DNA from 4 places in the Vibrio sp. PSi01 genome. Region 4 is predicted to be linked to each of the others. Evidence: predicted binding sites of a transcription regulator. Region 4 holds the regulator's gene; each other region holds the start of a gene.

What was found. The regulator PurR, encoded in region 4, represses purine synthesis genes. The targets are predictions, from matches to a motif close to TNANGNAAACGTTTNCNTNA.
Region 1: a site for PurR is predicted at 1,196-1,215, ahead of ACFI6G_RS07370 (formate--tetrahydrofolate ligase). Genes of this name have one in related genera too.
Region 2: a site for PurR is predicted at 1,810-1,829, ahead of purL (phosphoribosylformylglycinamidine synthase). Genes of this name have one in related genera too.
Region 3: a site for PurR is predicted at 1,864-1,883, ahead of ACFI6G_RS09620 (NCS2 family permease). Genes of this name have one in related genera too.

What each region holds. Positions count from the first base shown of each region.
Region 1 is NZ_JBHNYN010000004.1:34,694-39,103, reverse strand. It holds gene ACFI6G_RS07375 (inosine/guanosine kinase) at 1-945, shown strand, start outside; gene ACFI6G_RS07370 (formate--tetrahydrofolate ligase) at 1,246-2,994, shown strand; gene ACFI6G_RS07365 (sensor domain-containing diguanylate cyclase) at 3,249-4,410, shown strand, end outside.
Region 2 is NZ_JBHNYN010000008.1:107,463-111,872, forward strand. It holds gene mltF (membrane-bound lytic murein transglycosylase MltF) at 106-1,674, opposite strand; gene purL (phosphoribosylformylglycinamidine synthase) at 2,004-4,410, shown strand, end outside.
Region 3 is NZ_JBHNYN010000005.1:116,241-120,650, forward strand. It holds gene gpt (xanthine phosphoribosyltransferase) at 5-469, opposite strand; gene ACFI6G_RS09620 (NCS2 family permease) at 554-1,843, opposite strand; gene ACFI6G_RS09625 (aminoacyl-histidine dipeptidase) at 2,931-4,403, shown strand.
Region 4 is NZ_JBHNYN010000003.1:361,492-365,901, forward strand. It holds gene torR (two-component system response regulator TorR) at 60-773, opposite strand; gene torD (molecular chaperone TorD) at 1,061-1,708, shown strand; gene purR (HTH-type transcriptional repressor PurR) at 2,025-3,029, shown strand; cyclic di-GMP riboswitch class I at 3,200-3,285, shown strand; gene ACFI6G_RS06950 (TfoX/Sxy family DNA transformation protein) at 3,413-4,003, shown strand; gene ACFI6G_RS06955 (TVP38/TMEM64 family protein) at 4,136-4,410, shown strand, end outside.

The sequences.
Region 1 (4,410 bases), on a different contig from region 4:
GAAGTTGGCTCATTTGGTTATCGTTACCTATGCCGCACTTCTTCTCGTATGAACTTAAACCACCTACAAACTGTTGATGGTCCTATTGGTCGTTGTTATACGCTCATTACCGAAGATGGCGAACGTACATTCGCGATCAACGAAGGACACATGAATCAACTGCTTCCTGAAAGCATTCCTGAGCAGGTTTTCGAAAAGGCCTCAGCGTTAGTCGTCTCTTCATACTTAATGCGCGGTAAGCCAGAAGATCCAATGCCAAAAGCCGTGCAAAAAGCAATTGAATACGCGAAAGCGCACAATGTGCCTGTTGTACTCACACTTGGTACTAAATACGTGATCGAAGGAAATGCTGAATGGTGGCAAGAATACCTAAAAGAAAACGTTACTATCGTTGCGATGAACGAAGATGAGGGTGAAGCTCTAACTGGCGAGAAAGATCCTCTACTTGCGGCTAATAAAGCACTTGAATGGGTAGACCTAGTGCTATGTACTGCTGGCCCAATCGGTCTTTACATGGCTGGCTACACAGACGAATTAGCGAAGCGTGAAACGACTCTGCCATTGTTACCAGGTAACATCCCAGAGTTCAATAAGTATGAATTCAGCCGTGCAATGCGTAAGCAAGACTGCCAAGACCCAGTGAAAGTATACTCTCACATCGGCCCTTACTTAGGTGGTCCACTAGAGATTAAAAACACCAACGGTGCTGGCGATGGCGCGCTTTCTGCTCTATTACACGATATGGCAGCGAACAGCTACCACCACGTGAACGTGCCGAACTCAGAAAAACATGAATACACGTGCCTAACGTACTCGTCATTGTCCCAAATTTGTAAGTACGCAAACCGTGTAAGCTACGAAGTGTTGACTCAGCACTCTCCTCGCCTTTCTCGTGCGCTACCAGAACGCGAAGATAGTTTAGAAGAAACATACTGGGATCGTTAATCAGGCTTTAGCTAATTAGATGATTAACTAATTAGCTTTATTAGCTGGTGAGACTTTCCAGAACTAAAAGGGCTGCTATATGCAGCCCTTTTTGTATCAAACGATAATGTAAGTACAACCGAAGGTAATCAAATCGAATATTTTGCTCGTTTAAGATTTGATCTCGCGCAATGACTCTTTAGATCTGTTATCTTCCAGCACATAATTCGTGTGGTTTGCCTTTACTTGGCAAATTTATACAGTACTATCGCCACGCAAACGTTTACGTACCACCTTTCGGTTCTGATATAAGGATCAAATATGCTATCTGATATTGATATTTGTCGCTCAACTCCCCTTAAAAACATCAGTGAGGTTGCCAAACACGCTGGCTTACAAAATAACGAACACCAGCCACTAGGGCAATATAAGTCAAAGGTGTCTCTAACGTCACTGGAGCGTCTCGCTAACCAACAAGATGGTAAGTTGGTTGTCGTAACAGCGATTACTCCGACGCCGCTCGGTGAAGGTAAAACCGTTACCACAATCGGACTAGCACAAGGGCTCGCTAAGATTAACCAATCGGCAATGGCCTGTATTCGTCAGCCTTCAATGGGCCCAGTATTCGGCGTTAAAGGCGGTGCTGCAGGCGGTGGATATTCTCAAGTAGCCCCAATGGAACAATTAAACCTGCATCTGACTGGCGATATTCATGCTGTAACAGCTGCTCACAACCTCGCATCTGCCGCGATTGACGCACGTTTGTATCACGAGCAACGTGAAGGTTTAGGAGCTTTTGAAGCGCGCTCTGGCTTAAAAGCCTTAGATATCGATCCCAACAGAATCGTGTGGCGTCGTGTGCTCGATCACAATGACCGCGCACTTCGTATGCTCACCGTTGGAAAAAATGAAGCCGGTAAAACGATTAATGGCTTTGAGCGTGAAGACGGATTTGATATCTCAGCAGCTTCAGAGTTAATGGCAATACTCGCATTGGCGAATAACCTTCAAGACTTGCGTAAACGTATCGGTCGAGTGGTACTTGCGTATAACCAGCACGGCTTACCGCTAACGGCAGATGACTTCAGCGTTGCAGGGGCGATGACCGTAACAATGAAAGATTCTATCGAGCCTACATTGATGCAAACCCTTGAAGGCGTTCCTACGTTAATTCACGCTGGGCCATTCGCAAACATTGCACATGGCAACTCATCCATCATTGCCGATAAAATAGCATTGAAGCTTAGTGACTTTGTTGTAACTGAAGGTGGGTTCGGCTCAGATATGGGCTTTGAAAAAGCGTGCAACATAAAAGTGAAGGCGTCGAACAAGAAACCTGACTGCGCAGTTGTCGTTGCAACATTACGCGGCTTAAAGGCGAACTCTGGATTATACGATTTAAGACCGGGGAATCCCTTACCAGATTCAATTTTTAGTGATGACCAAGACTCGCTGATAGCAGGCTTTGAAAACCTTAAATGGCATATCAACAATGTCAAACAGTACGGTGTATCTATTGTCATTGCAATCAACCGCTTCCCACAAGACTCAATTCAAGAGCTAAACGCTTTAAAACAGATGATCATCGATTTTGACCCAAGTGTTCGCGTTGAAATAAGCGAAGCATTTGGCAAAGGCGGTGAAGGTGCCACTCAACTAGCGCATGCCGTCGTAAAAGCTTGCCAAGATAACAATGAGTTCAAGCCGTTGTATCAATCTGAACAGAGTTTGGAAGAGAAACTGATGGCAGTTGCTGAAGTTGGCTACAGGGCATCAAGCATTACATTATCAGATCTTGCGAAACAACAGCTTGAGGAATTTAACAAACACGGCTTTAACGGCCTATCGGTTTGCTTGGCAAAAACGCCGTTGTCTATCTCGACAGAAGCACACATAAAAGGAGCGCCGGCTCATTTTGACGTTCCTATTAGAGAATTAAAACTGTGTGCTGGTGCGGGCTTTATTTATGCTTTGTGTGGCAATGTGATGACCATGCCTGGGTTACCTGATAAACCTGCATTTATGTCGTTGGATATTGATGACAAAGGGGACATCATCGGGTTAAGTTAATCAATACAATATCTTAGTTCAATTGAGAAGCTCACCAACGATTTGCCTACTCGCCATCTAACGAATTAGCCTGTTACGAGTAGGCATCATTTAGCGTTGTTTATTATTACTTAATCAATCAATTAGCAACCCCAATTGCAAAAAGTTGCACTAAAACCATAATAATATGCAAATCTTGTTTTAAGTTCTGGGTCAAGATCACATTAAAAACCCTATAAAATATATAGTATTGCGCTGATTCTTTAAGGACAGCGATGAATACAAGTATAAAAAAGCTAATCAGTCAATTTCTGTGCACCTTATTTGCGCTAGGATTAGTCCCTGCCCTCTATATTAACTCCGAGCTTGATAGGGTCGAGGCTCAGCACGCGTTAAATATTAAACAGTCTAGCCAAAATCAAATCGAATATAGCTTCAATGAGCTTGCTGTTATTGTCGATCAAATCTCAAACTCTGTTCCTGCCATTGCCGATTCACGGACACTGCTACGCGCAATTGAAGAGCCTTCAACTATCAATAGAGAAACATTAGAAGATCTTTGGGTAATGCTGGCTCGTGGCCAACAATATTACTCTCAACTTCGCTATCTCGATCTAGAGGGTAATGAAGTTTTTCGTATAAATTACAACAATAAAAAAGCAAAGATAGTTCCAAATAACAAGTTACAAGACAAATCAGCTCGTGGTTACTTTAAAACACTTCAGCAGTTAAAAATTGGAGAAGTTAGCTCTAATGGGATTGATCTGGAGATTGAAAATGGTGAGATCGTCCACCCACTGATCCCAGCACTGCGAATAATGACGCCAGTTGCTTCAGGCAACCGTATTCTCGGATATTTTATTGCCAACCTAAACATGCTTGAAATATACGACCGCCTTCTGTATCAAATCGGCACATCGTATGCTGTTCCCGTCATACTCAACCAAACGGGGCATGTCATCATGGGGCCCGATATTGAAGAATCATTTGGACACCTTATTGAATCTCGTGCTGATAAAACTTACGCCAAGCTTTATCCAGAACTTTGGCGAGCGATTCAAGATGATCGCTCTTCAAGCTATTTTGATGGCAAAAACTGGTATTTCCATTCAAACATTAGTCCAAAAATAAAACAGTTTGAAGGGCCTATTTATATGGTTCTTCATATAAAAAATCAGCAAGTAAACAGTCAATACCAACGAGAGCAACACTCAATCCTGGTTCAGACGATTACTTTAGTTGTATTAATATCAATGATTTCAATCGGTTTCGTGCTTTGGAATATAAACCATAAAAAAAATAGTATTGAAAGCCAATTAGCCAAGGCAGCAATGAACGGTATGTCTGCATTGGTTATCACCGACAGAAACAACCGAATCATCAAGGTGAACCAAGAGTTTACTCGTGTCAGTGGCTACGAACTGGAAGATGTAAAAG
Region 2 (4,410 bases), on a different contig from region 4:
TAGTTGCTAGTTACTTAGTTACTCAGTCAGAGATTCTGCTATTTTGCTTCTTATCTTGCAGACAATAAAAAAGAGCAATGCTAATTGGCATTGCTCTTTTGGATTTTACTGCAAGGATTCTGAACTGCTGACTGTCGGCTGAGCTGCGCTGATAGTCGATTCTGCACCTGAGATTTCTAGAGGTGGGATCACCACCAAATCTTCAAGGTTAGCCTCTTGTTCTTTATTTCGCTTATTTACATGACCAATAATGCTTTGGTAATAACGGCGAATGTTCTCTACGTAGTTCTTAGCTTCATCACCACGTGCATACCCGTACCGAGTTTGGCTGTAATATTTCTTTTGTCTTAGCAGAGGTAACCTATCTTTTACATCACCCCAAGCGTCAGGATCGCCACCTTGCGCTTTGGTTAAGCGACGAGCATCCATCATATGTCCGTAACCGACGTTATATGAGGCTAGGGCAAACCAGATTTTTTCGTGTTGGGTGATTGAGTCTGGAACTCGGTTAACGATACGACGCAAGTATTCAACACCACCTTGTACCGACTGTTTAGGGTCAAGACGGTTAGTCACGCCAACGCTTTTCGCTGTGGGTAGCGTCAGCATCATCATGCCACGTACACCGGTTGGTGAGCGAGCAACAGGATTCCAGTGTGACTCTTGGTATGCCAAAGCGGCAATCAAGCGCCAGTCAAACTCTTGAGAGTATTCCTGAAAGAGTGGCGACCATTTTGGCAGTTTGCTATCCAGTGCACGGATAAAGGCGCGAGTATCAACGTAATCAAAGGTACCAATGTGACCTATATACTTCTCTTCGAGTGATGCGAGCTCACCAGATTGTTTTAGGTTGCCGAAGAATTCAATCAGTAAAGCATACAGGCTTTCGTCTTCAGATTTCTGTAAGTACCAAGAGATAGGTTGGTCTTCTGTTAGCTCAAAAGCGAGAGCGACCTCTGGATACAAACGTTGCGCCAATGAAAGCTCAATTGAATCTGCAACGGTAAACAGTCGCTCTCCTGTCGAGACTTCTTTTAGTAGGTCGTTGACGTCCGCATTACCGACCGCATCGTAGGTAAAGTCATCATGTGTGTTCTGTAGCTGTTTTAGTGTTGGCTCGAAGTGTGAGTCTTTTACTACAACTAAAGAGGGGGTCAGTGTTTCGCTTGATGACGCCTCTTCTGATTCAGTTTGTGCTTTTTCAAACTCAGCCTGACGTTCATTTTCAAACTTGATCAGTTGCTCAAGGTTTCTTGGTCGCCACTGGCCTTTTTTGTACACGACTTGTTGGCTTACATAATAATAAGCTGGCGCAGCGCGATAAGCGCGTGTCAGGTTACTATTTTGCGTTAACCCAGTTGCGATAAGATCGATTTCGCCTTTCTGTAACGCTGGGAATAGGCCGGATAAACGGTAAGCGGGTTTAACCTCAAGCTTTACACCAAGCTCTTGCGCAAACTCACGAGCTAATTCGTAATCCAAGCCTGCTGGGCCATCTGGACCGATGTAATAAGAGAGTTGGTTATTCAAGGTGCCGACACGAAGAACGCCACGGTCTCGTATCTGCTCAAGAACACTTTTAGGTTCAGATTCAATCTGGCATCCCGCTAACCCAAACAGAGCGATAGCGATCAGAAGGAATTTAGACGAAAAGATGAGCGTAAATTTAGGCATCAAAATGAAATCTCAAAAAGTAGAAGCTCCTTTATACCAAACCCCGCAAGACTGGCAAAGCTGCTTTAATTAAACAGTTGTAAAAGTGCTGATAAATGCAGCAAAAGTTCCATTTGAGCAGAAAGATAAAAAAAATAACGCAAACGGTTGCTTTTGGTGTTACGTCACAAAAAGAAATGCTTTATAATGCGCTCGCATTGAAGAGGTGGGATCGGCATAGGTTTGGCAACCTTCGGGAATAGCTTCGAAGAAAACAGTTAGGTTGTTCCTATAACCCACTGAATTTATTCCAATACTACCTTAATCAACTGCATAAGAGACCTAAGCACATGAGAATTTTGCGTGGCTCCCCAGCTCTATCTGAGTTTCGTGTTAACAAGCTTTTAGAGCTTTGTCGTGAATTAAGCTTACCTGTAACAGGTATTTACGCTGAGTTTGCCCACTTTGCTGATCTAACGGCAGACCTAGACGAGTCTGAAGTTGAGAAGCTAGAAAAGCTACTGACTTACGGTCCAACGATTGAAGAGCATGAGCCTGAAGGTTTATTGCTGCTTGCAACGCCACGCCCAGGCACTATCTCGCCTTGGTCTTCAAAATCAACAGATATCGCACATAACTGCGGACTGGCTAAAGTGTCACGTCTAGAGCGCGGTACTGCTTTCTACATTGAAACCTCTTCTGAACTTTCTGAGCTTCAACTTGTTGAGCTGAAAGCAATCCTGCACGACCGTATGATGGAAGTGGTTTTCACTGACTTCGAATCAGCGGCTGCACTATTTACAGTTGCTGAGCCTGCTCCATATGCGGAAGTTGACCTATTAACTGGTGGGCGTAAAGCGCTTGAAGAAGCAAACGTTATCCTAGGTCTAGCACTTGCAGAAGATGAGATTGATTACCTTCTTGAAAGCTTTACTGAAAAGCTAGGTCGTAACCCGACTGACATCGAGCTAATGATGTTTGCACAAGCGAACTCAGAGCACTGTCGTCACAAGATCTTTAACGCTGATTGGACTATCGATGGCGTTAAGCAAGAAAAATCATTGTTCAAGATGATTAAGAACACCTTTGAAACGACACCAGAACACGTTCTGTCTGCTTATAAAGATAACGCAGCAGTAATGACCGGTTCTGAAGTGGGTCGTTTCTTCCCAGATCCAGAAACTCGCCAATACAACTACCACCAAGAAAAAACACACATCTTGATGAAAGTTGAAACGCATAACCACCCAACGGCAATCTCTCCATGGCCGGGCGCATCAACAGGTTCAGGCGGCGAAATCCGTGATGAAGGCGCAACCGGTATTGGTGGTAAGCCAAAAGCTGGCCTTGTTGCTTTCTCTGTATCTAACCTTAAGATCCCGAACTTCGTTCAACCTTGGGAAACTGACTTTGGTAAGCCGAGCCGTATCGTTACTGCTTTGGATATCATGCTTGAAGGTCCTCTTGGTGGCGCAGCATTCAACAACGAATTTGGTCGTCCAAACCTATTAGGTTACTTCCGTACATACGAAGAGAAAGTAAATTCTCACGCCGGCGAAGAAGTGCGTGGGTACCATAAACCAATCATGCTTGCTGGTGGTCTAGGCAACATTCGTGATGATCATGTTCAGAAGAAAGAGATCCCAGTAGGTGCAAGCCTAATCGTTCTTGGTGGTCCAGCAATGAACATCGGCCTTGGTGGCGGTGCTGCATCTTCAATGGATTCGGGTTCATCTTCTGAAGACCTAGATTTCGCTTCTGTACAACGTGAAAACCCAGAGATGGAACGTCGTTGTCAGGAAGTTATCGACCGTTGTTGGCAGCTTGGTGATGCGAACCCAATCGCATTCATCCACGATGTGGGCGCGGGCGGTATCTCGAATGCTCTTCCTGAGCTAGTCGACGACGGCGAGCGTGGCGGTATCTTTAATCTACGTGACGTACCAAACGATGAGCCGGGCATGAGCCCACTTGAGATCTGGTGTAACGAATCTCAAGAGCGTTACGTTATGGCGGTTGCTGATAAAGACATGGCAACGTTCGACGCGATTTGTAAACGTGAACGCGCACCATATGCAGTGGTTGGTAAGGCAACAGAAGAGCGTGATCTGAAACTAGAAGATTCACACTTCGACAACACGCCAATCGACATGCCTATGGACATCCTATTAGGTAAAACACCTAAGATGCACCGTGACGCGAAGACGCTAAAAGCAAACAATCCTGCGATTGACCGTTCTGGTATCGAACTAAACGAAGCGGTTGACCGTATTCTTCGCCTACCAACAGTGGCAGAGAAAACATTCCTAATCACTATCGGTGACCGCTCGGTAACGGGTCTTGTAGCTCGTGACCAAATGGTTGGCCCATGGCAGGTTCCAGTTGCTAACTGTGCGGTAACGGCAGCAAGTTACGACTCTTACCACGGTGAGGCGATGTCTCTTGGTGAGCGTACGCCAGTTGCACTACTTGATTTCGGCGCGTCAGCTCGTCTAGCGGTTGGTGAAGCAATCACTAACATTGCAGCGACCAACATCGGCGATATCAAACACATTAAACTGTCGGCTAACTGGATGTCTCCAGCAGGTCACCCTGGTGAAGATGCAGGCCTTTATGAAGCGGTTAAAGCCGTGGGTGAAGAGCTATGTCCGGCACTGGGTCTAACTATCCCTGTGGGTAAAGACTCAATGTCGATGAAGACTAAGTGGGAAGAGAACGGCGAGCAGAAAGAAGTCACGTCTCCGCTATCTCTTGTTA
Region 3 (4,410 bases), on a different contig from region 4:
ACGCTTATTTTGACTTGCGATTTACTGGCTCAACGAAGCTTAAGCTAGTATCCCAAGGCTGCTCAATCCAAGTGTCTTGAGCGATATCAACGATGTACTCATCTAGTAAATGTGCGCCAGATGGTTTTGCACAAACTGCGATTAGTTTCGCTTTCGGGTACATTTCGCGAAGTTTACGTGCAGTGTCACCACTATCAACAAGGTCTTCAACGATAAGGAAGCCTTCGCCGTCACCCTCAGGTGCTTTAACTACCGTCATATCACGTTGGTGATCGTGGTCGTAGCTAGAAATACAAATCGTATCTACGTGACGAATACCTAGCTCACGGGCCAAGATTGCACCAGGAACTAAGCCACCACGGCTTACTGCCCAGATGCCTTTCCACTGTTCTGCTGGCATTTGCTTTTCTGCTAGTTGGCGGCAGTAAGTCTGCATGTTGTCCCAAGTGATAACGAATTTGTTGCTCATAGTATAAAACCTAATAATTTTGTCATGTTATTAGAGGCTATGCGAAACATAGCCTCTTCAACGATTAAGCAGAAATCTAGACGATTAAGCGAAAATATATTTAAGAATAAAGATAGCCGACATTACCCACACTGCAGGTGAAACGTCACGACCTTTACCACTTAGCAGCTTAATTGCAGCGTAAGCGATGAAACCTAGTGAGATACCCTCAGCAATAGAGTACGTCAGCGGCATTAGCAAACATGTTACCACGACTGGTGCAGCTTCCGTAAGATCACGCCAATCAATGCCAACTAGACCAGACATCATTAGAATTGCTACATAAAACAGCGCACCAGATGTTGCGTAAGCCGGGATCATGCCTGCAAGCGGCGAGAAGAAAAGAGCCAGTAAGAATAAGATACCAACAACAACTGCTGTTAGGCCGGTACGACCACCCTCAGCAACACCAGCAACACTTTCTACGTAAGAGGTTGTGTTTGATGTACCTAATAATGCACCGATAGACGTTGCTGTAGAGTCAGCGAGTAGTGCTTTATTCAAGCGTGGTAGTTTGCCGTCTTCTTTAATTAGGTTTGCTTTTGTTGCAACACCAACCAAAGTACCGGCAGTATCGAATAAATCGACAAACAAGAATGCAAATACCACTGAAATCATACCGATTTCGAATACAGCAGAGAAATCAAGCTGCATGAATGTAGGTGCTAGGCTTGGCGGTGTAGACATGATACCGCCATATTGAACGTCGCCAATTGCGATACCAATCGCTGTGATTGCTAAAATAGCAATCATTACTGCGCCTTTAACACCACGATGAACGAGAGCAATAGTAAGGAAAAAACCCAGTGCGCCTAGAATAGGAGCAACCGCGGTAATATCGCCCAGTGAAACCTTAGTTGCTGGGTTAGAAACCACGATGCCAGCATTGCTAAGTGCAATGAACGCTAAGAAAAGGCCTATACCTGCAGAGATACCAACACGCAGAGACATAGGGATCGAGTTAATAATCCATTCACGAATCTTAAAGATACTTAAGAAAATGAAGATTACGCCTGATACGAAAACTGCTGCCAGAGCAACTTGCCACGTATAACCCATACCCATTACAACAGCGTAGGTAAAGAATGCGTTCAACCCCATGCCTGGAGCTTGAGCAATTGGGTAGTTAGCAACAAAGCCCATAATGAAACAGCCAATAGCAGCCGCTAAACAGGTTGCTACAAATACAGCGCCATGGTCCATCCCAGCGTCAGCTAGAATCATTGGGTTTACAAAAATGATGTAAGCCATTGTTAGGAAGGTTGTTAGACCTGCGATGATTTCAGTGCGCACATTGGTGCCATTTTCACTGAGTTTGAATAGCTTTTCGAACATTATCGAATCCTATAAGGGTAAAAAGTAAACGGTTGCGTAATCGATTGGCTGTGGATTATAAAGTTATCAAATAACAAATTCCAGATAGAATTAAGGCTCTAATTAATATTTATCCGAATGGCGTATGAAACAAAGCGATTAAAAACATAAACTGAATAATTAAATAATCATTAAAAACAAAGATTTAAAACAAAACAAAACAAAAAAAACAACAATTATACTTGATTACTTTTTCGACCATCGATTATTTTCATTGAGAATCTAGCCATCAAATTCTCAAATGAAACCCACAAGAGTTGTGTATTTTTCAACAGGATTCGTAATAAGGCGTGAATTGATCGTTTGGCGTTTAAAAAATAACCGCAACGAATGACAGAGAAATAATGAATGAATGAAAGTGGTTGGGAACAAGATAGGCGATAAAGTAGCAGGCAAAAAAAACGCCACTCAAAAATGAGTGGCGGTAGAATCAGTCAACCAAAGGGTTGTAAAAGAATTCCAATATATAGGGGTGAACAAACTGTTCAAGTTACAAGCAGCTGGTATTAGTAACCAAAGCTTGTTGGGTATGCAAAGTTGCTAGTGTAAACAGAGCTGTTAAGCCAGAACATTGCAGATGGTAAACCTTTCATAACTATCACCTTAATAAATCAATAAAAACGAATTTGATTTCTCGGTTCCCTGGAGGCGATAAAACGGACTCATCCTTTGAGCATTTACTCTTCACTTAAGAAGTTGGTTATTAATATACCTCAAAGAAAAAAGATTACAAGTTTTTCCTGCTCCACATCACACTTTTAGCTGCTTATGGTTATTTTACAAACTAAATCTCGTAATTAAATTACACAACAGAACTAAATAAACGTTTGCCTGAATTAATTATAAGCATCAAGACACTTACTTATGATCAAATGAACAATCTAGCTTTCAAAATTTGAGGAGTCTGGGGCTTAGAAGCGCTACTCGTCAAAACGCGCAAGTGGTATGCTGTTGCCATCAAAACAGACCCATATTTTAGATTTTTGTTCTAACTTTCCATCCATCCAAATCCTAAATATATGGTTATCAAATAAAAAAGGAGTCATCCGTGTCTGAATTCCATTCTGAGATCAGTAAATTGTCCCCTGCCCCTATTTGGCAGTTTTTCGATAAGATTTGTTCAATCCCACACCCTTCAAAGCACGAAGAAGAGCTTGCTCAATACATTATTGCTTGGGCAACAGAGCAAGGCCTAGATGTGCGTCGCGATCCAACGGGCAACGTATTCATCAAGAAGCCAGCGACACAGGGCATGGAAAACAAGAAAGGTGTCGTGCTACAAGCTCACATCGATATGGTTCCACAAAAGAACGAAGACACAGTTCATGACTTCGCTAAAGACCCAATCCAACCGTACATTGATGGTGAATGGGTTACTGCAAAAGGCACAACACTTGGTGCCGACAATGGTATGGGCATGGCTTCTTGTTTGGCCGTTCTTGCTTCAAACGAAATCCAACACGGCCCTATCGAAGTTCTACTAACCGTAGATGAAGAAGCGGGTATGACTGGTGCTTTCGGTCTTGAAGCGGGTTGGTTAGAAGGCGATATCCTTCTTAATACCGATTCAGAGCAAGAAGGCGAAGTGTACATGGGTTGTGCTGGCGGTATCGACGGTGCAATGACTTTCGACATCACTCGTGATGCAGTCCCTGATAATTTCGTTACACGTAAGCTAACGCTAAAAGGCCTTAAAGGCGGTCACTCTGGTTGTGATATTCACACGGGTCGTGCAAACGCAAACAAATTACTTGCTCGTTTCCTAGCGGGTCACGCAAAAGATCTAGACCTTCGTATCATAGAGTTCAAAGGTGGTAGCCTTCGTAACGCTATCCCTCGTGAAGGCTTCGTAACGGTTGCAGTACCGGCTGAAAACCAAGAGAAACTGGCTTCGCTATACAACTACTACACTGAGCTTCTATCTACAGAGCTGGGTAAAATCGAAGACAGCATCGTAACATTCAACGAAGAAGTAACCGTTGAAATGGGTACTCTTACTCAAGCAGAACAAGCTCGCTTTATCGCGACACTTAACGCATGTCCAAACGGCGTGATTCGTATGAGTGACGAGATTGAAGGTGTTGTTGAAACGTCTCTAAACGTAGGTGTTATCACAACAGAAGAGAACTCAATCACAGTGCTTTGCCTGATCCGTTCTTTGATCGATTCAGGTCGTAGCCAAGTAGAAAGCATGCTGCACTCTGTTGCTGAGTTAGCAGGCGCTAACATCTCGTTCTCTGGTGCTTACCCAGGTTGGAAACCAGACGCAGATTCAGAAATTATGCATATCTTCCGCGACATGTACGAAGGTATCTACGGTCACAAGCCAAACATCATGGTTATCCATGCAGGTCTTGAGTGTGGTCTATTCAAAGAACCTTACCCGAATATGGATATGGTTTCTTTCGGCCCAACAATCAAGTTCCCACACTCTCCTGATGAGAAAGTGAAGATCGACACAGTTGAGCTATTCTGGAACCAAATGGTTGCACTGCTTGAAGCAATCCCAGAAAAAGCATAATTCGATA
Region 4 (4,410 bases):
GATGTCTCGGCTTTTTTACGCTAGTTGTCTTTTTTTACTGATTAAAACGCCCGAAGGGTTTAGTCACCAGCGAACATGTAACCTTCACCGTGAACCGTCACAAAAATCTGTGGGTTCTTGGGATCAAACTCCATTTTTGCGCGCATACGACGAATTAACACATCGATAGTGCGATCATTAGGCGCATCCACTCGGTGGCTAATCATGTTCAAAATACGTTCGCGACTTAATACTTGGTTAGGGTAAGAAGAGAGTGCGACTAGCAACTCATACTCAGCCTTAGTCAGTTTAACCGGCTCACCATTTTTGCTTAGCGCTCGGCGAGGAATATCAAACGTCCACTCACCAAAACGAACAACAGACTCATCTTCTGCTTGTTCCACCACTCCCGTCGCTGTTCTACGAGCAGCAGCAATACGCCAAAGTAAGTTTTTAACTCGAACCAATAATTCGCGAAGTTCGAAGGGTTTAGTAACATAATCGTCTGCGCCCATTTCAAGGCCTACGATTTTGTCGATGCTATCCGTGCGTCCAGTAACTAAAATAATTCCAATGTCTGATTGACTGCGTAATTCGCGAGTTAGCATCAATCCATCTTCGCCTGGTAAGTTGATGTCCAGCATAATGAGATCAACGTTGTTTTCTTCCAACACGTTTCTCATCTGAGCGCCGCTCTCAGCTTCACTCACTGTGTAACCTTCGTTCTGGAAATATCCAACCAGTTTACTGCGGGTTACCACATCATCTTCTACGACCAATACGTGATAGCTCATCTACACCACTTTTCTTATTTAATAGTTTCAATGACTATTCTATTCATGACTAGTAACAATTCTAGTGGTACTGAAGATAAAAGCCAGAAACATGGATTTTTTTTGATACAAGACAATCTTAAACCTTGCTATTTATCGTCCATCGCAATTCAATATAGGCATTACTACGAACGAGTCACTTTGCGCTTAGCAAATAACCTTGTTATTCAGCCTTGGTGTGCTTGTACCCAAATGACTTAACGGCGCTGGGTATATAAACATCACAAGACTAAATCAGGATCTATGAAATGAAAGATACGAAAGCATTCAACGAGCAAAGAGCAGAAATTTACTGGTGGTTATCAAGCTTATTCGCCAAAGAGCTCACTCAAGAAGAACTCGATCACTACCACTCTGTTGAAATTCGTTCTTTCCTTTCTGGTTTAGGTTCGAATGAAGCTCTAAAGCCTTCGATTGATAAGCTTGTAGACGCATTGAACCGTCTACAAACACGTGAAGATGCCCAACTGGAACTGTCTGCTGACTTCTGCGACCTTTTCTTGAAGACAGACAAACATGGTGCTTTACCTTACGCTTCAATGTACATCGGCGAAACAGGTCTATTAAACGATAAGCCAGCTAAAGACATGGAAGACATCATGGCTAAGCACAACTTAATCGTGAACCAAGACTTAAAAGAACCTGCAGATCACATTGCTATCGAACTCGACTTCCTTGGCAATCTAATCATCCGTTCAAATGAAACTGAGCTTGAAGAAGAATTAGAGAAATCGTTCGTCATTCAACAGCAGTTTATCGATCAGCAACTACTTACTTGGTTGCCAAAGTTTAATGTGAAATGTCATGACGTTGACCAGTTTGGTTTCTACGCTTCGGTCTCGTCTTTGCTACTCGCATTTTGCAATTTAGACACTCAATATTTAGCTGGTGAATAAGTTCGCCCAACGACTAGGTAAATAAATTCAGTAGAATGTGACAATTCACCCGGATTTCTGGGTGAATTATATTGCGAGTAATTTCTAGTCAGTCTAAAATTGTGACCGCAAACGATAAAATATGAAACATTCACGAAATGCTAAGCTTATTTAAGTTCAAAGCATTTCGGTGTTAAGACAAGCCGCTCAATAGCGGTTTTTTGTTTTTTAGCACTTTAGTACCCAAAGAGCCCTACAAATTTAAGCTCTTAGTTAAGTAGCTTAACGGCTACTTTATTCCGTACTTTGGGAAAGTAGCTTCTAATAGGATAAAACCATGGCCACTATAAAAGATGTCGCTCGCTTAGCAGGCGTATCAACAACAACCGTTTCTCACGTAATCAACAAAACACGTTTTGTCGCAGAAGCGACTCAAGAAAAAGTAAACAAAGCCGTAGACGAACTAAACTATGCACCGAGTGCTGTTGCTCGTAGTTTGAAATGTAATACAACACGCACTATCGGCATGCTAGTAACTCAGTCAACCAACCTATTCTTCTCTGAGGTTATCGATGGCGTAGAGAGCTACTGCTACCGTCAAGGCTACACTTTGATTTTGTGTAACACAGGCGGTATTTATGAGAAGCAACGTGATTACATTCGAATGCTTGCAGAGAAGCGTGTAGATGGCATCTTGGTTATGTGTTCAGACCTAACTGAAGAACTAAGAGAAATGTTAGACCGTCACGCTGACATTCCTAAAGTAGTGATGGACTGGGGTCCTGAGAGCTCTCAAGCCGACAAGATCATTGATAACTCTGAAGAAGGTGGCTACCTAGCGACCAAGTACCTTATTGAACGCGGTCACTCTAAGATTGCTTGTTTAAGTGGCCACTTAGATAAAGCAGCCTGTGTTGAACGTATCGCAGGATACAAACGTGCATTTGACGAAGCTAATATTGCCACTGACGAACGCTTGATCATTGAAGGTAACTTTGAATGTGATACTGCTGTTATAGCAGCAGATAAGATTGTTGAGATGAAAGATCGCCCAACGGCAGTGTTCTGTTTCAACGACACCATGGCACTAGGTTTGATGAGTCGATTACAAGAAAAAGGAATTCGCATTCCTGAAGATATATCAGTTATTGGTTACGATAACATCGAACTCGCTGAATATTTCTCCCCACCATTGACCACGGTTCACCAACCGAAGCGTCGTGTTGGTAAAAATGCATTCGAAATTTTGTTAGAACGCATCAAAGATAAAGATCATGAAAAACGCGTTTTCGAAATGCACCCTGAAATTGTTGAACGAAGTACAGTTAAAACGTTAAATTAATTGATAAATTCAGTTTATTCTAATCAAGCGCACCTTTAGGTGCGCTTTTTTTATCAACAACATTAATGAACCTGGTATCATAACAGCAAGATCATTAATTGAAGCAATATCACATTTTGAAATAACAAGTGTGAGCTTCATTCAACAAAAACTTTATTCTATTTAATCAGTCACGCACAGGGCAAACCACTCGAAAGAGTGAGACGCAAAGCTTCCGGCCTAAACCACTCGTTGGTATGGTAGCGGGGTTACCGATGGCAAAATGCAGTGGTTACTAATAATTTAGTAATTTACGGCTTATTGACAATTTAGTTGCAACATTTTGCTAATCTCTCGGACCTGCTTATTTGGTGGCGTAGTTCAAATACACCGAGATAAATAACATGGATAAACCGATACTAAAGGACTCAATGAAGTTATTTGAGTCCCTAGGAAAAATAAAATCACGTTCAATGTTTGGTGGCTTCGGTCTTTTTGCCGATGACACGATGTTTGCTCTGGTTGTAAATGACCAGTTGCATATACGAGCGGACAAATGCACAACAAAACAATTTGAACAACAAGGGTTTCAACCTTACGTTTACAAAAAACGTGGCTTCCCTGTTGTTACTAAATATTTCGCTTTGCCTGAAGGCCTGTGGCAGGATCAAGAAAAAATCTTGCAGCTTGCGACTACGTCTTTGGGTTTTGCTAAAGATGAAAAAGCTGAACAGTCTTCTGCTAAACCAACTCGATTAAAAGACCTTCCTAACCTTCGACTTGCTACCGAGCGCATGTTGAAAAAGGCTGGGATAGATTCCGTAGAACGTTTATATGAATCTGGCTCTGTAAACGCGTTTAACGCCATCAAGGAATCTCACGCGTCCTCTGTCAGTATCGAGTTACTTTGGGCGCTAGAAGGTGCGATTAATGGTACACATTGGTCTGTTATACCGCAGCAGCGTCGCGAAGAGCTTATCAGTCGCGTAAATTAACATTATCAGTTAAAACTACACATAACTAAGCCGCATTTATGCGGCTTTTTTTTATATCTGTTGAAAGTTAATCTAAGCTTTACCTGTCTATCTATACTATCGGTATGCATTGAAAATTTAGAGGAAGTATCAATGAGTAAGAAAATGATATTGGGTATTGTGTTGGTAATAACGATTGTCTTACTAGGCGTCAACTTTGGCCAATACCTCACACTTGAGAATGCCAAGGCTCAGCAAGCCGTTTTGAATGAATACATTGACAGTAATTTTATCGCCGCGGCTGCTATTTATTTCGCAGCTTACGTCATGATTACCGCTTTCTCGATTCCAGGAGCTGCTGTTGTGACCCTATTGGGTGCTGCGCTCTTTGGTTTTTGGAATAGTTTGTTATTGGTGTCATTCGCCAG